DNA from 2 places in the Sphaerisporangium dianthi genome. Region 1 is predicted to be linked to the other one. Evidence: riboswitches for the same ligand, from Rfam matches in the RefSeq annotation. Region 1 holds a riboswitch; the other holds the start of a gene.
The links. A riboswitch is a leader RNA that binds a small molecule or an ion and turns the genes downstream of it on or off. The one in region 1 is predicted to bind glycine.
Positions count from the first base shown of each region.

Region 2: linked by a shared signal. The riboswitch ahead of gcvP (aminomethyl-transferring glycine dehydrogenase) and the one ahead of gcvT (glycine cleavage system aminomethyltransferase GcvT) in region 1 are both predicted to bind glycine.

Region 1 covers NZ_JBHSFP010000036.1:1,577-10,876, forward strand. Annotated here, with positions in the region: gene ACFO60_RS34070 (Xaa-Pro dipeptidyl-peptidase) at 1-998, opposite strand, end outside; gene ACFO60_RS34075 (hypothetical protein) at 1,182-2,114, opposite strand; gene ACFO60_RS34080 (L-serine ammonia-lyase) at 2,363-3,739, opposite strand; gene gcvH (glycine cleavage system protein GcvH) at 3,874-4,263, opposite strand; gene gcvT (glycine cleavage system aminomethyltransferase GcvT) at 4,260-5,351, opposite strand; glycine riboswitch at 5,385-5,485, opposite strand; glycine riboswitch at 5,486-5,583, opposite strand; gene ACFO60_RS34095 (gamma-glutamyl-gamma-aminobutyrate hydrolase family protein) at 5,602-6,312, opposite strand; gene ACFO60_RS34100 (3-oxoacyl-ACP reductase) at 6,323-7,087, opposite strand; gene ACFO60_RS34105 (aldehyde dehydrogenase family protein) at 7,144-8,487, opposite strand; gene ACFO60_RS34110 (glutamine synthetase family protein) at 8,489-9,300, opposite strand, start outside.
Region 2 covers NZ_JBHSFP010000025.1:56,271-65,570, reverse strand. Annotated here, with positions in the region: gene ACFO60_RS28755 (sugar phosphate nucleotidyltransferase) at 1-589, shown strand, start outside; gene ACFO60_RS28750 (FHA domain-containing protein) at 939-1,442, shown strand; gene ftsR (transcriptional regulator FtsR) at 1,455-2,132, shown strand; gene ACFO60_RS28740 (bifunctional nuclease family protein) at 2,263-2,733, shown strand; gene ACFO60_RS28735 (MerR family transcriptional regulator) at 2,880-3,503, shown strand; glycine riboswitch at 3,687-3,812, shown strand; gene gcvP (aminomethyl-transferring glycine dehydrogenase) at 3,982-6,849, shown strand; gene ACFO60_RS28725 (tetratricopeptide repeat protein) at 6,954-7,769, shown strand; gene ACFO60_RS28720 (MerR family transcriptional regulator) at 7,857-8,654, shown strand; gene ACFO60_RS28715 (hypothetical protein) at 8,728-9,300, shown strand, end outside.

The DNA of each region.
Region 1 (9,300 bases):
ACCCAGATCTTGCGGGGGACGCCCCGCTCGGCCAGGGCCTGCCACCACGCGGAGAAGTTGTCCGGCTTGACGTTGAGGTCGTTGACCGTGTGCACGGCGAAGACGCTGGCGTGCACCTTGGAGGCGTCGCCCAGCGAGCCGGCGATGTAGTCGCGCTCGGCCCAGAAGGCGTTGTAGTCGCCGGTGTCGTCCCCGTCCTCGGCGTCCATGCGCGCCCGCAGGGCGGCGCACTTGGCGTCGGGGTCGGTGTCGACGACGTTGGACAGCCACGACATGTAGTCGTAGTTGTAGACGACGCCGTTGGAGCGCTGGTACTTGTACCAGGAGCTGATCGCCGAGATCGGGACGATCGTCTCCAGTCCCTTGACGCCGGTGGCCGCCACGGCGTTGGCCAGCGTGCCGTCGTAGGACTTGCCGATCATCCCGGCCTTGCCGGTGGTCCAGTCGGCGACGGCGGGCGTGCCGTCCTCCCGGTAGGCGGCGGCGCGGCCGTTCAGCCAGTCGATGACGGCCTTGCCGCCCAGCACGTCGGCTCGCCCGCCGACGTCCGGGCAGCCGTCCGACTTCGTGGTGCCGATCATGTCGACGTTGAGGACGGCGTAACCGCGCGGCACGAAGTAGTTGTCGTAGAACAGCGGGAACCTGGCGAGATCGCCGGCGGCGTCGTAGACCTTCCGCTCGGCCTCGTTACCGCGGCCGGAGTTGTCGTAGTACGGGCTCTCGTCGATGATCACCGGTACTTTGAGGCCCGGGCCCGACTCCTTGGGCCTGATGATGTCCACGCGGACGCGGTCGAGCCTGCCGTCGGAGTCGCTGTCGACGCTCGACTCGACGAACACGTGCTCGCGGACGGCGTCTGCGTAGGAGAAGACCGGTTGGCTCCGCCCCTGCTCCACGGTGATGGCGGGGGTGGCGGTGGTGGCGGTGGCCGCGTTGGCGGGTGTGCTGCCCACCATGACCACGGCGAAGCCGATGAGGGCGGCGCGTATGTGCGGCAAGCGGTGCCTCCAGGAGGTAGGGAAACATCCGCAATCTCCATGAGTGTCCGCATTGTCGACAAGATTCGTTTATGCGATCGACATCGCCTTGGTCCTGCCATGTGACATGGTCTTGGCGCCCCGCATGCCGTCAGGGAAGGCCGTCGGTGGTGCGGGAGACGAGGTCAAGGTAGTCCTCGCGGGTCAGCGTGCGCAGGGTGAACGCCATGCCCTGCTCCGAGGCGAAGCGGTGGGCCTCTTCGGATCCCAGGGGCCGGGAAGGTGCCGCAGAGGCTTGTCGTTCCCGCTCATGATGAAAAGCCCGGACACGGTCGCGTACCGGTAGACGAGGAGGCTCGCCGCCTCACCCGGCGCGGGACCAAGGGGGAGCCGGTCGTGGACCATCGGCCGGCCGGGCCAGACACGTAGCACTCCCTCGTCCCTGACGGAGAGGTTGGGGCCGCCCGGCGGGCCGAGGATCTTGCCGCGACCGGCCCGCCTGCGGTGCCACGCCCGGTGCGCGGGCCGCAGGACGATCAGCAGGGGACTGAAGAAGATCGCCAGCCACTTGACCTCCAGCACGTCCAGCAGGAACCTGCCGATCATGCTCAGCCCGCGCCAGCCGAGCCAGCCGACCGTCGAGGCGAGGGTGGCCATCACCACCAGGCCCGCCGCGCCCGCCGCGTACATGGCGATCTGCCGCTGCTTGGGCGTCAAGCGGGGGGGGGGCGGGCCGGGGACGAAGCGGCTCGAGCCCGGGGCGCGCCCGGCGAGGACCGCCCGCACCTGCGCGGGCGCCGCCTCCAGGGCGCTCACCACCGGTATCCCTGCCCTGGCCGCGAGGGCCGCCACCTCCGTGCTCGGCCACATGCCCGGGATGTCCAGCAGCACCAGCCCGTCGGCGTCCAGCGCCGCGAGCCCGTTGACCTGTTGCGCGGCCTTCTTCCCCTTGCCGTCGAGGATCATGCGGTCGTGCCGGTAGTGGTACAGCGCGGCGGGCGTGACCCGGGATGAACGCCCCGAGGAGGAGTCGGTCACCACCAGCTTCCCGGCCTCCGCGTCCCAGGTCACGACCAGAGGGGGAGCGGGCGAGCCGAAGAGCGTCCCGCCGCCGGGCCGGAGCTCTGCCTGCGGCACTAAAGCAGGATCTTCACGACCGTCCATCGCCACCCCGGCACCATCGGAACGACCTCGGCCCCCGCGACCGACCCTCCTCAAGAATCTACGCCGCCACCCCACCCAGCGCGACCGTCAGACCCGCCGAAGCCCACCGGGCGTGGTGGAGGGGCTCGGACCGCTCGAGCTCGCCGCGCGGGCGGAGGTCGCCTTGAACCTCGTGGGCGGGGAGACCGAGCTGTCCGTCGTCGATCTTCTGGAGCCGCGGGTCAGCATTCGATGACGTTGACGGCCAGGCCGCCGCGGCTGGTCTCCTTGTACTTGTCGAGCATGTCGCGTCCGGTGTCGCGCATGGTCTTGATGGCCTTGTCGAGGGCCACGAAGTGGCGGCCGTCGCCGCGCAGGGCGATGCGGGCGGCGGTGATGGCCTTGATGGAGGCGACCGCGTTGCGCTCGATGCAGGGGATCTGCACCAGGCCGCCGATCGGGTCGCAGGTGAGGCCCAGGTTGTGCTCGATGCCGATCTCGGCGGCGTTCTCGACCTGTTCGGGGGTGCCGCCGAGCGCCTCGGTCAGGCCCGCGGCGGCCATCGAGCAGGCCGAGCCCACCTCGCCCTGGCAGCCGACCTCGGCGCCGGAGATGGAGGCGTTCTCCTTGAAGAGCACGCCGATCGCGCCGGCCGTGAGCAGGAAGCGCACGACCCCGTCGTCGTCGGACTGGGGCGTGAACCGGTCGTAGTACGTCAGCACGGCGGGGATGATGCCGGCGGCGCCGTTGGTCGGGGCGGTGACGACGCGGCCGCCGGCGGCGTTCTCCTCGTTCACGGCGAGGGCGAACAGGGTGACCCAGTCCATCGCCTGGAGGGGGTCCTTCTCGGGGGCCTCGCTCTGCAGGCGCCTGAGCATCTGGTTCGCGCGCCGCTTGACCTTCAGGCCGCCGGGGAGCACGCCCTCCTTGGCGGTGCCCCGGCGCACGCACTCGGACATGACGCTCCAGAGGTTCAGCAGATCTGCTCTGATCTGCGCCTCGGTGCGGCCGAAGGCCTTCTCGTTCTCCAGCATGAGCCCCGAGATCGACAGCCCGGTCTCGGAGCAGTGGCGCAGGAGCTCGGCCCCCGTGGTGAACGGGTACGGCAGCTCGGTGTCGTCCTGCTTGATGCGGTCGGCGCCGGTGGCGTTCTCGTCCACCACGAATCCGCCGCCCACCGAGTAGTAGACCTTCTCGCGGACCGGCTCTCCTTCGGCGGTGAAGGCGGTGAACCGCATGCCGTTGGGGTGGTGCGGCAGCGAGATCTTGCGCTCGAACACCAGGTGCTCGCCGATGACGAACGGGATCTCGCGCGTGCCGTACAGCTGGACGGTGCCGGAGGCGCGCATGCGCGCGAGCCGGTCATCGACGGTGTCCACGTCGACCAGCTCGGGTTTCTCGCCGGACAGGCCGAGCAGCACCGCCTTGTCGCTGCCGTGCCCCTTGCCGGTGAGGCCGAGCGAGCCGTACAGGATGACCTCGACCCGGGCGGTCTTCTCCAGGAGCCCGTCCTGGTGCAGGCCTCGGGCGAACTTGTGGGCGGCCGCCATCGGGCCGCCGGTGTGCGAGCTGGACGGCCCGATGCCGATCTTGAACAGGTCGAAGACGCTGATCGCCATTGATCTTCCGTCCTTGGGAACGTGTCAAGCGGGAAATGCCCGGACGAACGCGGGCTACGCATCTGTGCGCATTCGCGTGCGCCGGCCGGTCGGGCGGCCGGCCGGCGACGGTGGTCGGGACGGACGAGGAAAGGTCAGGAATCGGAGGTCGTGAAGGTGGTGTACTCCTCGGCGGTGAGGAGCTCCTCGGGGGTGCCCTCAACGCGGACGCGGAACAGCCAGCCGTCGCCGTAGGGGTCGGAGTTGACCAGCGAGGGGTCGTCCACGACGGTCTGGTTGACCTCGACGACCTCGCCGGCGACCGGCGCGTAGATGTCACTGACGGACTTGGTGGACTCGACCTCGCCCACGGCGTCGCCCGCCTCGACGGTGCCGCCCGCCTCCGGCAGCTGGACGAAGACCACGTCGCCCAGCGCCTCGGCGGCGAACGCCGTGATGCCCACGGTCACGGTGAGGCCGTCGTCGAGACCGGCCACCCACTCGTGCTCCTTGGTGTAGCTGAGCTCCTCGGGAATGCTGCTCACTTGCTCCTCCGGTAAAAAGGCAGGTCAATCACGTCGACCGGTTCATGGCTACCACGGATGTCGACCGCCAGGCCCTCGGACACGTTGGTGTCCACGTAGGCCATCGCGATCGGCTTGCCGAGAGACTGCGAGGGTGCGCCGCTGGTGACCTCTCCAACGACGGTGCCGTCAGTCAGCAGCACCACAGGGTAGCCGTGGCGCGGCACTCGGCGGCCCCGCGCGACCAGGCCGGTGAGGCGCCGTCGCGGAGGGACGTCCTTGAGCGGCGCGAGCGCCGCGCGGCCGACGAAGTCGCCGGCCTTGTCGAACCGCACGACGCGGCCGAGGCCGGCGTCGAAGGGGGTCAGCCCGGCGTCCAGCTCGTTGCCGTACAGCGGCATGCCGGCCTCCAGGCGCAGGGTGTCGCGGGCGGACAGCCCGGCGGGGCGCAGGCCGTAGGAGTCGCCCGCCTTGGTGAGCTCCTGCCACAGCGGCACGGCGTCGCCGGCGGCGACGAACAGCTCGAAGCCGTCCTCGCCGGTGTAGCCGGTGCGGGCGATGAGCGCCTCGACGCCGGCGACGGTGCCCGGCAGGCCCGCGTAGTACTTCAGCCCGGGCAGGTCGGCGTCGGTGAGGGTGCTGAGGATCTCTTGGGCGTGTGGCCCCTGTACGGCGATCAGCGCGTACTCGGCGGAGCGGTCGCGGACGCCGGCCTGGAATCCCTCGGCGCGCTGGGCGAGTTCGGCGGCCACCAGCTCGTAGTTGGAGGCGTTGGCCACGACGAGGAACTCCTCGGCGGCCAGGCGGTAGACGATCAGGTCGTCGAGGACGCCCCCGTTGGGGGCGCAGATCATGGTGTAGCGGGCCCGGCCGGGCTCCAGTGCCGACAGGTTGCCCACCAGCGCGTAGTCCAGCGCCTCGCCGGCCTGCGGGCCGGTGACGAAGATCTCGCCCATGTGGGAGAGGTCGAACAGCCCGGCGGCCGTGCGCACCGCGTTGTGCTCGGCGGACTCGCTGCCGTAGCGGAGCGGCATCAGCCAGCCGGCGAAGTCGGTGAGCGTCGCGCCGAGGCTCTCGTGCACCTCGCGGAGCGGTGTTGGTCGGGACATGATGCGCACCTCAGACAGGGTTGGATGAGAGCATCCTCCCCCTCTGTCATCGGTGCCTGAGAGTTTCGCCCGGGTTTTACCGGACTTTCACCTTCGGCGAGGCTCCGTGGAGAAGCCTGCTTTCCAGAGATCACCTGGCCCGCGCGGTCCTTTGCCTTGTGAGGTTCGCGGGGAGGACTTGCTCCTTCAGGGGTCCTGACCGGATGTCAGGACGCTCTCCCGCACGGGATCACCGGTGTTCTCGCACACCCTACCAATGCCGGTCGCCCGCCGTCGCGGCGGCGACGAGCGCCTCGAACAGGTGACCTTCCTCGCCCGCCTCGGGGTGCCACTGCACGGCCAGCGCGAAGGGGTGGCCGGTCAGCTCCACGGCCTCCACGGTGCCGTCGTCGCAGGTCGCCGACACGGTGAGGCCGTCGCCGAGCCGGTCGACGGCCTGGTGGTGGTAGTGCGCCGCGTCGATCTCGTCCTCGCCCAGCACCTTGGAAAGGACGGTGCCCGGCGCCGGGCGCACCGGCAGGTGGCCGAACTCGCCCGGCGCGGGGGAGTGGCCGCCGTGGCCGACCACGTCGGGAAGGTGCTGGTGCAAGGTACCGCCGAGGTGGACGTTCAGGACCTGCATGCCCCGGCACACGCCGAGCAGCGGCATCCCCTCTTCCAGCGCGGCGCCGACCAGCTCGAACTCCGCCTCATCACGAAATTGCCGGATATAGCCGGTCTGCTGGTGCGGCCGCTCGCCGTATCTGGCCGGGTCGACGTCGCCGCCTCCCGCCACGATCAGGCCGTCGAGCCGCCCGGCCAGCGGCGCCGGGTCGCCCGCCGGGGGCAGGATGACCGGCTGGCCTCCCGCCCGCACGACGTGCTCGACGTAGGTGTACGGCAGCAGCGCCGCCGGCGTCCGCCAGACCGTGAAGGCGGCGGGCTCGACGTAGCAGGTGATGCCGATGACGGGTCGCGACATGGGCGCCAGGCTACAGCGGGGTCACGTAGGCGCCGGAGATGCCGCCGTCCACCAGGAACTCCGCGCCGGTGATGAAGCTCGCGTCGTCGGAGGCCAGGAACGCGGCGGCGGCGGCGATCTCGGAGGCCTCGGCGAACCGGCCCAGCGGGATGTGCACCAGACGCCGCTGAGCCCGCTCGGGGTCCTTGGCGAACAGCTCACGCAGCAGCGGCGTGTTCACCGGCCCCGGGCACAGCGCGTTGACCCGGATGCCCTCGCGCGCGAACTGCACGCCCAGCTCGCGGGACATCGCGAGCACGCCGCCCTTGGAGGCGGTGTAGGAGATCTGGGAGGTCGCCGAGCCCATCACGGCCACGAACGACGCGGTGTTGATGATCGACCCCTTGCCCTGCCGCCGCATGTACGGGATGGCGTGCTTGCAGCAGAGGTACACGCTGGTCAGGTTGACGTCCTGAACCCGCCGCCAGGCGTCCATGCCCGTGGTCAGGATGGAGTCGTCGTCGGGCGGGGAGATGCCGGCGTTGTTGAAGGCGACGTCGACGCTCCCGTAGGTGTCGAAGGCCGTGCCGAACATCCGGGCGACGTCGTCCTCGCTGGTCACATCGGTGCGGACGAAGATCCCCCCGACCTCTTCCGCGATCTTCGCGCCGCCCTCCTCGTCGAGGTCGGCGCACACGACCTTCGCGCCCTCCTCGGCGAAGCGGCGGGCCGTGGCGAGGCCGATGCCCCCCGCCGCACCCGTGATGACGGCGACGCGGTCGTGCAGACGTTGCATGGTGACGAACTCCCTGAGTGGTGGATTCCCCGATGTCGCCTCCGGCGCCGGAGGAGTCAGTGGGCGATGAAGACGTTCTTGGTCTCGGTGAAGGCGGCGAGCGCGTCCGGGCCCAGCTCGCGGCCGAGTCCCGACTGCTTGAAGCCGCCGAAGGGGGTCCAGTAGCGGACCGACGAGTGCGAGTTGACCGACAGGTTGCCGGCCTCGATGGCGCGGGCCATGCGGAGGGCGCGGCCCACGTCCCGGGTCCAGATCGACCCGGAAAGCCCGTACGCGGTGTCGTTGGCGATCTGGACGGCCTCCGCCTCGCCGTCGAACGGGACGACGCTGACCACGGGCCCGAAGATCTCCTCGGTGAACGCGCGCTCGTCCAGCGAGTCGTGCGTGAGCACCGTCGGCGGGTACCAGAAGCCCTTGCCGGCCGGGCACGTCCCCTGGAAGCGCGGGACGCCGGTCACGAACGAGGCCACCCGTTCACGATGGCCGGCGCTGATCAGCGGCCCCATGTCGGTGCCGGGGTCGCGCGGGTCGCCCACGGTGAGCCCGCCGACCGTCGTGATCAGCCGGTCGAGGAACTCGTCGAACACCGGCCGCTCCACCAGGATGCGCGAGCGCGCGCAGCAGTCCTGGCCGCTGTTGTCGAAGACCGCCGAGGGCGCGGTCGCCGCGGCCCGCTCCAGGTCGGCGTCCGCGAAGACCACGTTGGCGCTCTTGCCGCCGAGCTCCAGCGTGACCCGCTTGACCTGCTCGGCCGCCCTGCCGGCGATGAGCTTGCCCACCTCGGTCGACCCGGTGAAGACGATCTTGTTGACGCCCGGGTGCCGCACGAGCCGGGCCCCCGCGACCTCCCCTGCTCCAGGCAGGACCTGGAGCACCCCCTCGGGGAGGCCCGCTTCGAGAGCCAGCTCGGCCAGCCTCAAAGCCGTCAGCGGAGTCCATTCGGCGGGTTTGACGATGACGGTGTTGCCCGCCGCCAGCGCCGGGGCCGCACCCCAGGTCATGATGACCATGGGGAAGTTCCACGGCACGATCACGCCGACGACCCCGAGCGGCTCGGCGAAGGTGATGTCCACTCCGCCCGGCACCGGGATCTGCTTGCCGTGATTGCGTTCAGGCGCCCCCGCGTAGAAGTGCAGGACGTCGCGGACGTTGCCCGCCTCCCAGCGGGCGTTGCCGATCAGGTGGCCGGCGTTGGCCAGCTCCAGCGAGGCCAGTTCGTCGCCGTGCCTGTCGACCAGGTCGGCGAAGCGACGCAGCAGCCGGGCGCGATCGCCGGGGGAGACCTCCCGCCAGGCGGGGAACGCCTTCCTGGCGCGCTCCACCACGCGGTCGGTCTCGGCCAGGTCGGCGAGCTCGACATCGGCGAGCACGTCCTCGGTGGCAGGGTTGATGATCTTCATTTCACATCCGCTCGAAACCGCGGAACAGCTCCCAGTCGGTGACGGCCGCGTCGAAGGCGGCCAGCTCGACCCGGGCGTTGTTGGCGTAGTGCTCGACGACCTGCTCCCCGAGCGCGTCCCGGGCGATCTTCGACCCCTCCCACAGGACCAGCGCGTCCCGCAGGGTGGTGGGCACGGTCGCGGCGCCGGCGGCGTAGGCGTTGCCAGCGTAGGCCTCCTCCAGCGGCAGCTCGTGCTCGATGCCGTACAGCCCCGCCGCGATGAGGCCCGAGACGGCCAGGTAGGGGTTGACATCGCCGCCGGGCACGCGGTTCTCCACGCGCAGCGACGGCCCGTGCCCGACCAGGCGCAGGGAGCAGGTGCGGTTGTCCACGCCCCATTTGACCGCCGTCGGGGCGAAGCTGCCGGGCACGTAGCGCTTGTAGGAGTTCACGTTGGGCGCGAAGAGCAGCGTCAGCTCGCGCATCGCGGCGAGCTGCCCGGCGATGAAGTGCTCGCCGAGCCGGGACAGCCCGTGCGGCCCGTCGCCGGCCATGACCGGCTCGCCGTCGTCGCCGCGCAGAGAGATGTGGATGTGGCAGGAGTTGCCCTCGCGCTGGTTCGGCTTGGCCATGAAGGTGACCGCCATGCCCTCCTGGGCGGCGATCTCCTTGGCGCCGTTCTTGTAGATCGAGTGGTTGTCGCAGGTGGTGAGCGCCTCGGCGAACCGGAAGGCGATCTCGTGCTGTCCGAGGTTGCACTCGCCCTTGGCCGACTCGACGTACATGCCCGCGCCCTCCATGCCGAGCCTGATGCGGCGCAGCAGGGGCTCGA
Region 2 (9,300 bases), on a different contig from region 1:
GGAGCGCGCGCAACTCGTCGTGCTGGACCTGGTCGCCGCCGAGCGGCGCGGCGGGCGGGTCGCGCTGCCGGTGACCACCACCCGCGTGGCCGAGCAGGTGTGCCGCTTCCACGGCGCCCAGGTGCAGTGGACCTCCACGGCGCTGGACGCCCTCACCACCGCCGCCGCCGACCCCGAGCTGATCTTCGCGGCCGACGGGCGCGGCGGGTTCATCGTCCCTGAGTTCGCCCCGACGGTGGACGGCCTGGCCGCGTTCCTGCGCCTTCTCGGCCTGGTGGCCCGCACCCGCCTGTCGCTCAGCCAGATCGACGCCCGCATCCCGCAGGCCAAGATGCTCAAGCGCACCGTGCCGACGCCGTGGGCGGCCAAGGGGGCGGTCATGCGCTCGGTGGTGGAGGCCGCCGACGGCTACAGCCTGGACACCACCGACGGCGTGCGAGTGGTGGAAGAGGACGGCGGCTGGGCCCTCATCCTGCCCGACCCCATCGAGGCGGTGACCCATCTGTGGGCGGAGGGGGAGGACCTGGACGTCGCCCAGAGCCTCCTCGAACGCTGGGCCCGCGTCGTGGAGCACGCCGTCGGCACCTGAGAGCGATGTTCCTCCGTGAAACGCCCGATTCCGGCCACATCTGAACGGCGCGGCGCATGGACCGGAGGGCTGCCCGGGCGGTAACTTTGGACCGGCGCGGCGAGCCGAGTCGGAGGGGAGCGAGGGGCGAGCGCCGTCAGTCACAAGCGAGCCCCCCGCCGGCGAGACCCGAGCGAGCCTGCGCCAGCAGCATGTCCGAACCCACGAGGCTGCCCTCATCTTGACCTTTGCGACTCATCAGCGTAAGTTGCGGCATTCGCAGTCTGAGCAATCATGAGAAGCGAAGAACCGAGGCACGCCGCCCAGAGCACCGTCGCCGCGACTTCGCGGTAGGAGGCCGAGCCGATCGATGCCGAGCGTCTACTGCACTCAGTGCGGGAATGCCAACCCTGAGGACGCCCGTTTCTGCTCGCGGTGCGGGTCGCCGCTGAGCCGCGTCGAGAACACGCCGGGGGACACCACCTCCACGATCTCCCTGAGCGGGATCGAGGCGATGGACGGCGAGGCGACGGGGCAGACGCTCATTCCCGATCGGGCGGCGGTCGAGCAACTGCCGCCGGGCACGGCCTTGCTGGTGGTGATGCGCGGGCCGAACGCCGGGAGCCGCTTCCTGCTCGACAGCGACCTCACTACGGCGGGCCGCCATCCCGAGAGCGACATCTTCCTGGACGACGTGACCGTGTCGCGCAGGCACGCCGAGTTCTACCGGCGGGGCGACTACTTCACCGCCAGGGACGTCGGCAGCCTCAACGGCACCTACGTGAACAGAGAGCGCATCGAGGAGCTGCCCCTGTCGGGCGGCGACGAAGTCCAGATCGGCAAGTTCCGGCTGGTGTTCCTCACGCGTGGGTGAGGAGGAGCGGTGATGAGCGCGCAGGCGGCCAGGGCGTTCATGAGCATCGGGGAGGTCCTCGAGGTCCTGCGGGCCGACTTCCCCGACGTCACCGTCTCCAAGATCCGCTTCCTGGAGGGCGAGGGGCTCATCGAGCCCCAGCGCTCCCCATCGGGTTACCGCAAGTTCACCCACGCCGACGTCGAGCGCCTGCGCTACATCCTCACCGCCCAGCGCGACCGCTATCTGCCGCTGCGTGTGATCAAGGACCATCTGGACACCGCCGAGCACGACGGCGCGGGCGGCGTGACCCGCCCCCGCGCCGTGGGCGCCGAGCCGCCCGAGGTGCGGCTCAGCCGCGCCGAGCTGCTGGCCGCCGCCGGGCTCGACGAGGAGACCCTCGCCGAGCTGGAGGACTACGGCCTGCTCACCCCGGTCGCCCGGTGGTACGACGCCGAGGCCCTGACCGTGGCCCGCGCCTCGGGCGCCCTGGCCAGGTTCGGCCTGCACCCCCGGCATCTGCGGGTGCTCAAGGCCGCCGCCGAGCGGGAGGCCGGGCTCGTCGAACAGGCCGTCGCGCCGCTGCTGCGCCGCCGCGCGCCGGGCGCCGCGGGCCGCGCCGAGGAGGCCGCCAGAGAGCTGTCCGGCCAGCTCCAGGACCTGCACGCCGCCCTGGTCCGTACCGGCCTGCGGGGCATTCTGGGCCGCTGACGGAGCCGCCCGGACATTTCGGGGTGCGGGGATGTTACGTTGAATTTTGCGGCGATGGTCACGCCGCGAGCCGAGAGCCGCGAGGTAACGGGCCCGAGCGGGCCGGCGACCCGATGAGACGGAGCAGCCTGTGTTGCAGATGGAGGTCGTGGGGGTCCGCGTCGAGATGCCCTCCAACCAGCCCATAGTCCTGCTCAAGGAGGCCAAGGGCGAGCGATACCTGCCGATCTGGATTGGGATGACCGAGGCCACGGCCATCGCGCTGGCACAGGCGGAGGAGCCGCCCCCCCGGCCGCTCACGCACGACTTGTTCAAGGACGTCATCGAAGCCCTCGGCGTGCGGCTGCAGGCGGTCAACATCGTCGCGCTGCGTGACGGGATCTTCTTCGCCGACCTGGTGTTCTCCAACGGGGTGGAGGTGAGCGCGCGGCCGTCGGACTCGATCGCGCTGGCGCTGCGCACCGGGGCCAGCATCTTCGCGAGCGAGGACGTCGTGCGCGAGGCCGGTGTGATCATCCCCGACGACCAGGAGGACGAGGTCGAGAAGTTCCGCGAGTTCCTTGACACGATCACGCCCGAGGACTTCGGCCGTGCGGGTTAGCCATTTCGGGCATTTACGCTTCACGACGCGCCGGGCGGGATCGTTGACTGAGCATCGCGCCAGTCCTACGGTGCAAGGGAACTCACGGTTGTAATTCACGAACCCCCAGATCAGGCCGTGGGATGAGAGGAAGCCGGAGGTCCGCAGTGGCGGTCAGCAGCGGCGAGGGTAAGACGGCCGGCCAGCACGATCCAGCCAAGCGCGAGTCCGCGCGGGAACGCGCGGGCGAGCAGGGCCTGCTGTTCGACGAGCGGCCGGCGTCTCTGCCCGCCGACGTCGGATACCGCGGCCCGACGGCGTGCTCGGCGGCCGGCATCACCTACCGTCAGCTCGACTATTGGGCGCGCACCCAGCTCGTCGAGCCGTCGGTGCGCGCGGCGCAGGGGTCCGGGTCCCAGCGGCTCTACAGCTTCCGCGACATCCTCGTGCTCAAGGTGGTCAAGCGCCTGCTCGACACCGGAGTCTCGCTCCAGCAGATACGCACCGCGGTGCAGCACCTGCGCGAGCGCGGCGTCAACGACCTGGCGCAGATCACCTTGATGAGCGACGGGGTGAGCGTCTACGAGTGCACCTCGGCCGACGAGGTCATCGACCTGCTGGAGGGCGGCCAGGGCGTGTTCGGCATCGCCCTCGGCGGAGTGTGGCGCGAGGTCGAGGGCTCCCTGGCGGAGCTGCCGGGGGAACGCGCGGAGCCGGTCGGCCGTGACTCTTCGGAGGACCACCCAGGTGACGAACTGGCCAAGCGCAGGAAGGCCCGCAAGACGGGCTGATCCCGGACAGGCGTCTCCCCCTCAGCGGAGGGCCGGGGACTGCCGCACGCCCATTTCTGAAGATCTACGGGGCCGCATGGGATGGCTACATACCCCTCCTACAGGGATAAAACCCGGCAAAGACGAAATGTAGGGGTAACTCCCTACTCGGGGCGGGACGGTACGATTGCCGGGAAAGGCTGTTGACCCTGTGCGGGAGAGACCTGGGCACGGGCCGGCTGCGCACCCCGTGCGACGCCGGTGAGTGACCCCGGCGCCGAAGGAGCAACCTCCCCGGAATCTCTCAGGCTCACGTACCGCACAGGTGAGGCGACTCTGGAAAGTAGGCGTGCCCGCCAGGCGTGTCTCACCGACGGTGCAAATCCCCCGTGCAGGGATGAAGCTCTCAGGTCGCGATGAGGATGTCGCGCTGACAGAGGGGGAGATCCGGCATACGCGCGCGCTCAGCGCCGGTCTCTACCCCTTGTAGGAGGGCCCCATGACCGATCGGTCACCGCTTCGCGACCTCTTCGCACCGCCCTTCGCCACCCGGCACATCGGCCCCTCGGACGCCGACCAGGCCCGCATGCTGGAGGCCGTGGGCTACGCCTCGGTGGCCGACCTGATCGCCGTGGCCGTACCCGGCGCGATCCGCTCAGGCGAGCCGCTCGAGCTGCCCGAGGCGGCGAGCGAGGAGCAGGCCATCGCCGAGCTGCGCGCCCTGGCCGCCCGCAACCAGGCGCCCACCTCGATGATCGGCCTCGGCTACAGCGACACGATCACCCCCGCCGTCATCCGGCGCAACCTGCTGGAGAACCCGGGCTGGTACACCGCCTACACCCCTTACCAGCCGGAGATCTCGCAGGGGCGCCTTGAGGCGCTGCTGAACTTCCAGACCGTCGTCGCCGACCTCACCGGCCTGGACGTCGCCGGAGCCTCCCTGCTGGACGAGGCCACCGCCGCGGCCGAGGCCATGACCTTGGCCCGCCGCGCCGGCCGCGTCAAGAGCCCGGTGTTCGTCGTGGACGCCGAGGCCCTGCCGCAGACCAAGGCCGTGCTCGCCACCCGCGCCGAGCCGCTCGGCATCGAGCTCCTCGAGGCGGACCTGACCGCCGGCCTGCCGGACGGGGAACTGTTCGGCGTGCTGGTCCAGTACCCCGGGGCCGGCGGCCGCCTCGGCGACTTCCGCGCGGTGGCCGCCGAGGCCCACGCGCGGGGCGCGCTGGTGGTCGCCGCCGCCGACCTGCTCGCCCTGACGCTCGTCGAGGCCCCCGGCACCCTGGGCGCCGACATCGCCGTCGGCTCCTCCCAGCGCTTCGGCGTCCCCTTCGGCTTCGGCGGCCCGCACGCCGCCTACATGGCCGTCCGCGAAGGGCTGCAGCGGCAGATGCCCGGCCGCCTGGTCGGGGTGTCCCAGGACGCCGACGGCCATCCGGCCCACCGGCTGGCCCTGCAGACCCGCGAGCAGCACATCCGCCGGGAGAAGGCCACCAGCAACATCTGCACCGCCCAGGTGCTGCTGGCCGTCATCGCCGGCATGTACGCCGTCTACCACGGCCCCGACGGGCTGCGGCGCATCGCCCAGCGCACCCACCGGCACGCCGCCGTGCTGGCCGCCGGGCTGCGCGAGGGAGGCGTCGAGATCGTCCACGACGAGTTCTTCGACACCGTCCTCGCCCGCGTCCCCGGCGGGGCCGCGGAGATCGTCGCGGCGGCCCTGGGCAAGGGGATCAACGTGCGGCTCGCCGACGCCGACCACGTGGGCGTGAGCTGCGACGAGAAGACCACCGGCGAGCACCTCCAGGCGGTGTGGGAGGCGTTCGGCGTGACCGGCGTCGTGCTGGAGGACGTGGACACCTCCGCCTCCGACGCGCTTCCCGCCGGGCTGCTGCGCACCACCGGCTACCTGGACCACCCGGTGTTCCACTCCCACCGCTCAGAGACCGCGATGCTGCGCTACCTGCGCAAACTCCAGGACAGGGACATCGCCCTGGACCGGTCGATGATCCCGCTCGGCTCGTGCACCATGAAGCTGAACGCAACCACCGAGATGGAGCCGATCACCTGGCCCGAGTTCGCGGGCGTGCACCCCTACGCCCCCGCCGGCCAGGTCGAGGGCTACCTGCGGCTGATCGGCGACCTCGAGGGCTGGCTGGCCGAGGTCACCGGCTACGACGCGGTCTCCCTGCAGCCCAACGCCGGCTCGCAGGGCGAGTTCGCGGGCCTGCTCGCCATCCGGGCCTACCACAAGGCCAACGGCGAGCACGAGCGCGACGTCTGCCTCATCCCCTCCTCGGCCCACGGCACCAACGCCGCCAGCGCCGTCATGGCGGGCATGCGCGTGGTGGTCGTCGCCTGCGACGAGGACGGCAACGTGGACGTCCCCGACCTCGTCGCCAAGATCGACAAGCACCGCGACCGGCTCGCGGCCATCATGGTGACCTACCCCTCCACTCACGGGGTGTACGAGGAGACCATCACCGAGATCTGCGACCTGGTGCACCGGGCGGGCGGACAGGTCTACGTCGACGGCGCCAACCTCAACGCGCTGGTCGGGCTGGCCAAGCCCGGTTCCTTCGGCGCCGACGTCTCCCACCTCAACCTGCACAAGACCTTCTGCATCCCGCACGGCGGCGGCGGCCCCGGCGTCGGCCCGGTGGCCGTCCGCTCCCACCTGGCGGCGTACCTGCCCGGCCACCCGCTGGAGGACGGCGCCGAGGGCGCGGTCGGCCCGGTCTCGGCCGCGCCGTACGGCTCGGCGGGCATCCTGCCCATCTCCTGGGCCTACATCCGCATGATGGGCGCCGAGGGCCTGAAGGCGGCCACCGAGCAGGCCATCCTGTCGGCCAACTACCTGGCACGGCGCCTGGCCCCCCACTACCCGGTGCTCTACACCGGCCGCGAGGGACTGGTCGCCCACGAGTGCATCGTCGACCTGCGTCAGATCACCAAGGAGACCGGGGTCACCGTCGACGACGTCGCCAAGCGGCTCATCGACTACGGCTTCCACGCTCCCACCATGTCGTTCCCGGTGGCCGGCACGCTGATGATCGAGCCGACCGAGAGCGAGGACCTGGCCGAGCTGGACCGCTTCGTGGACGCCATGGTCGCCATCCGCGAGGAGATCGCCAAGGTCGCCTCGGGGCGGTACGACCGGGCCGACAACCCGCTGCGGGGCGCGCCGCACACCGCGGCCTGCCTGCTGGCCGACGACTGGAAGCACCCCTACACCCGCGCCGAGGCGGCCTACCCCCTGCCGTCGCTGCGCGAGGACAAGTACTGGTCGCCGGTCCGCCGCATCGACCAGGCCTACGGCGACCGCAACCTGGTGTGCGCCTGCCCCCCGCTGGAGGCATACGAAGACTAGGCGACCAGCCTCGGCGACCCGTCTGGATCGGCATAATATGTCGCGCGCGACGGCGCGCCCGCGTCGCGAGGCCCGGGGATTCCTGACGCGGAGGAGAGGTCCCGATGGCGGCGCACGAGGTCGAGTCCGGGCGGTCGATCGACGACGCGCGAAGGCTCGCCGAGAGCGGCGAGCTGGAGGCCGCCGCCGGGATCCTCGCCGAGCTGGCGGCCGACGAGCGGGAGGCCGACCGTGCCCAGGCGGCCGTCGGCCTCGCCCTGGTGCTGGAACGGCGCGGCGACATCGCCGGGGCCAGGGCGGCCGCCCGCACCGCCCTGGCCACCGGCCACCCCGAGTACGCCGCCCAGGCGGCCTGCCACCTGGCGCGCGGGTTCGAGAAGGACGGCATGGCCGACCAGGCCCGCGCCGCCTGGCAGGCCGTGATCGGCGTCGGCACCCCCGCCTACCTGCCCGGCGCCCACCTGGCGCTGGCCCGCATCGCCGAGCACCAGGGCGACGACCTCGGGGCCGAGGCGTCCCTGCGCGCCGCGCTCGCCACCCGCGACCCGCGGGCCTGCGCGGAGGCGGCGCAGCGCCTGGCCGAGTTGCTGCTTCAGGAGGGGGAGCCGGGCGAGGCGGCCGACGTGCTCATCGACGCTCTCGACGTGCCCGAGGTGGCCGACGCCGGGCGGCTTCGCGTTCTGCTCGGCATGGCCCATCTGGACATGGCCTGCGGGGAGTTCGCCGCGGCCGCCGAGGGCGAGGGTGACGCCGACGGCGTCGCGCTGGCCGTCGAGCTGCTGGCCCGGACGCTGCCCCTGCGCGGGCGCGACGCCGACGCCGAGACGGTGTGGACCTACGGTCTCGCCCACCCCGACGAGGCCGTGGCCGCACAGGTGCGGCTGCGCCTGAACCGCGACGACCAGCCGTCCGAGCCGTAGCCCGCGCCCCGCCGGCCATGCCGTGCCGTGTCCGTCCGGGCGGACGCGGTTTGACCTTGACGCGGCGTCAACGTTTCTAATGAAGCCATGCTGATCGGTGAGCTCGCCGCGCTGGCCGGGGTCTCCACCCGCACCGTGCGCCATTACCACCACCAGGGCCTGCTGCCCGAGCCGCCGCGCCTTGCCAACGGCTACCGCGAGTACCGCCTGCGCGACGCGGTGATCCTGGCCCGCGTGCGGCGGCTGGCCGAGCTCGGCCTGTCGCTTCCCGAGATCCGCGACGCGCTGGCCGACGACCAGGGCAAGGACCTGCGCGAGGTGCTCCAGGAACTGGACGCCGACCTGGCGCGGCAGCAGGAGGCGATCGGCGCCCGCCGGGCCGGGCTCGCCGCCCTGCTGGCCCGGGAGGACCCGATCCCCGACGCGATGGTCTCCCCGGAGATGGCCGCGGTGCTGCGCGACCTGCCCGCCGGGGGGTCGAGGTTCGCCGAACTCGACCGCGAGCTGCTCACCCTGGTGGACGGCATGACCGCCCCGCCGGACCGGGCCGCGCTGCCGGCCCTGCTGCGGCCGCTCACCGAGCCGGCCGCGCTCGCCCGGGCACACGCCCTTTACCGGCGGCTCGACGAGCTCGACGGCGTCGATCCCGGCGACCCGCGGGTGGCCGCGCTGGCCGCCGACCTGGCCGCCCACCTCCCCGCGGACATGGCGGCGTTGATGGCCGAGCATCTCGGCCCGGCCGGCGGACCGGCGCCCCCGGGCGGGGCGGGCCCGTCCGGCGACGGGGACGGCGCCCGGGTCATGGAGCTGCTGTCCGCGGAGATGTCACCCGCCCAGGCCGAGGTGTTCAGGCTGCTCATGGTCACGCTGACAGGGCGGGGATGAGACCGCCGTTCCCCCGCCCGCCGGGCGGGGCGGAAGGTTCGCGGCCGCGTGGGCGGCGTTCGAGGAGGCAGGGATGACGCTCGCGATCGCGCGGGCCGCGCTGTACGCGGTGATCCCCGCGGAGCTGCTGTTCGCGGTGCTGCTGCTGTCGGGGGTGGCGCCGCCGGCTCCGCTGATCGCCGTGGCGGAGGCCGCGGTGGCGGCGGCGCTGGTCCTGGAGGCCGTGGTGGCCGGGCGGCTGTTCCGCGCCGCGCGCCGGCGGGGCATGGGCCGCCGGGCGGCGCTGCGGGCCGTCTACGAGCACATGGTCCCCGACAAGGTGCGCAGGGTCGCGGCGTTCGACGGGAACGGCCTGCTCAGCCTGGTGCTGTGGGTGGCGCGACGGCGTCACGGCGTGCCGCCCGGCGCCGTCGCGGTGTCCTACGCCAGGCAGCTGACCCCGGTGCTGACGGCCCTGCTGACGGTCATGATCGTCGAGACGGTGGGGGCCGAGCTGCTGCTGCGGGCGATCGGCGCGCCGGTGTGGCTGCGGGTGACGATCCTGGTGCTGGACCTGTACGGCGTCCAGTTCGGCCTCGCGCACGCCGCCGCCTGCGTCACCCGGCCGCACGTCGTGTCGGCGGGGGAGCTGCGCGTCCGGCACGGC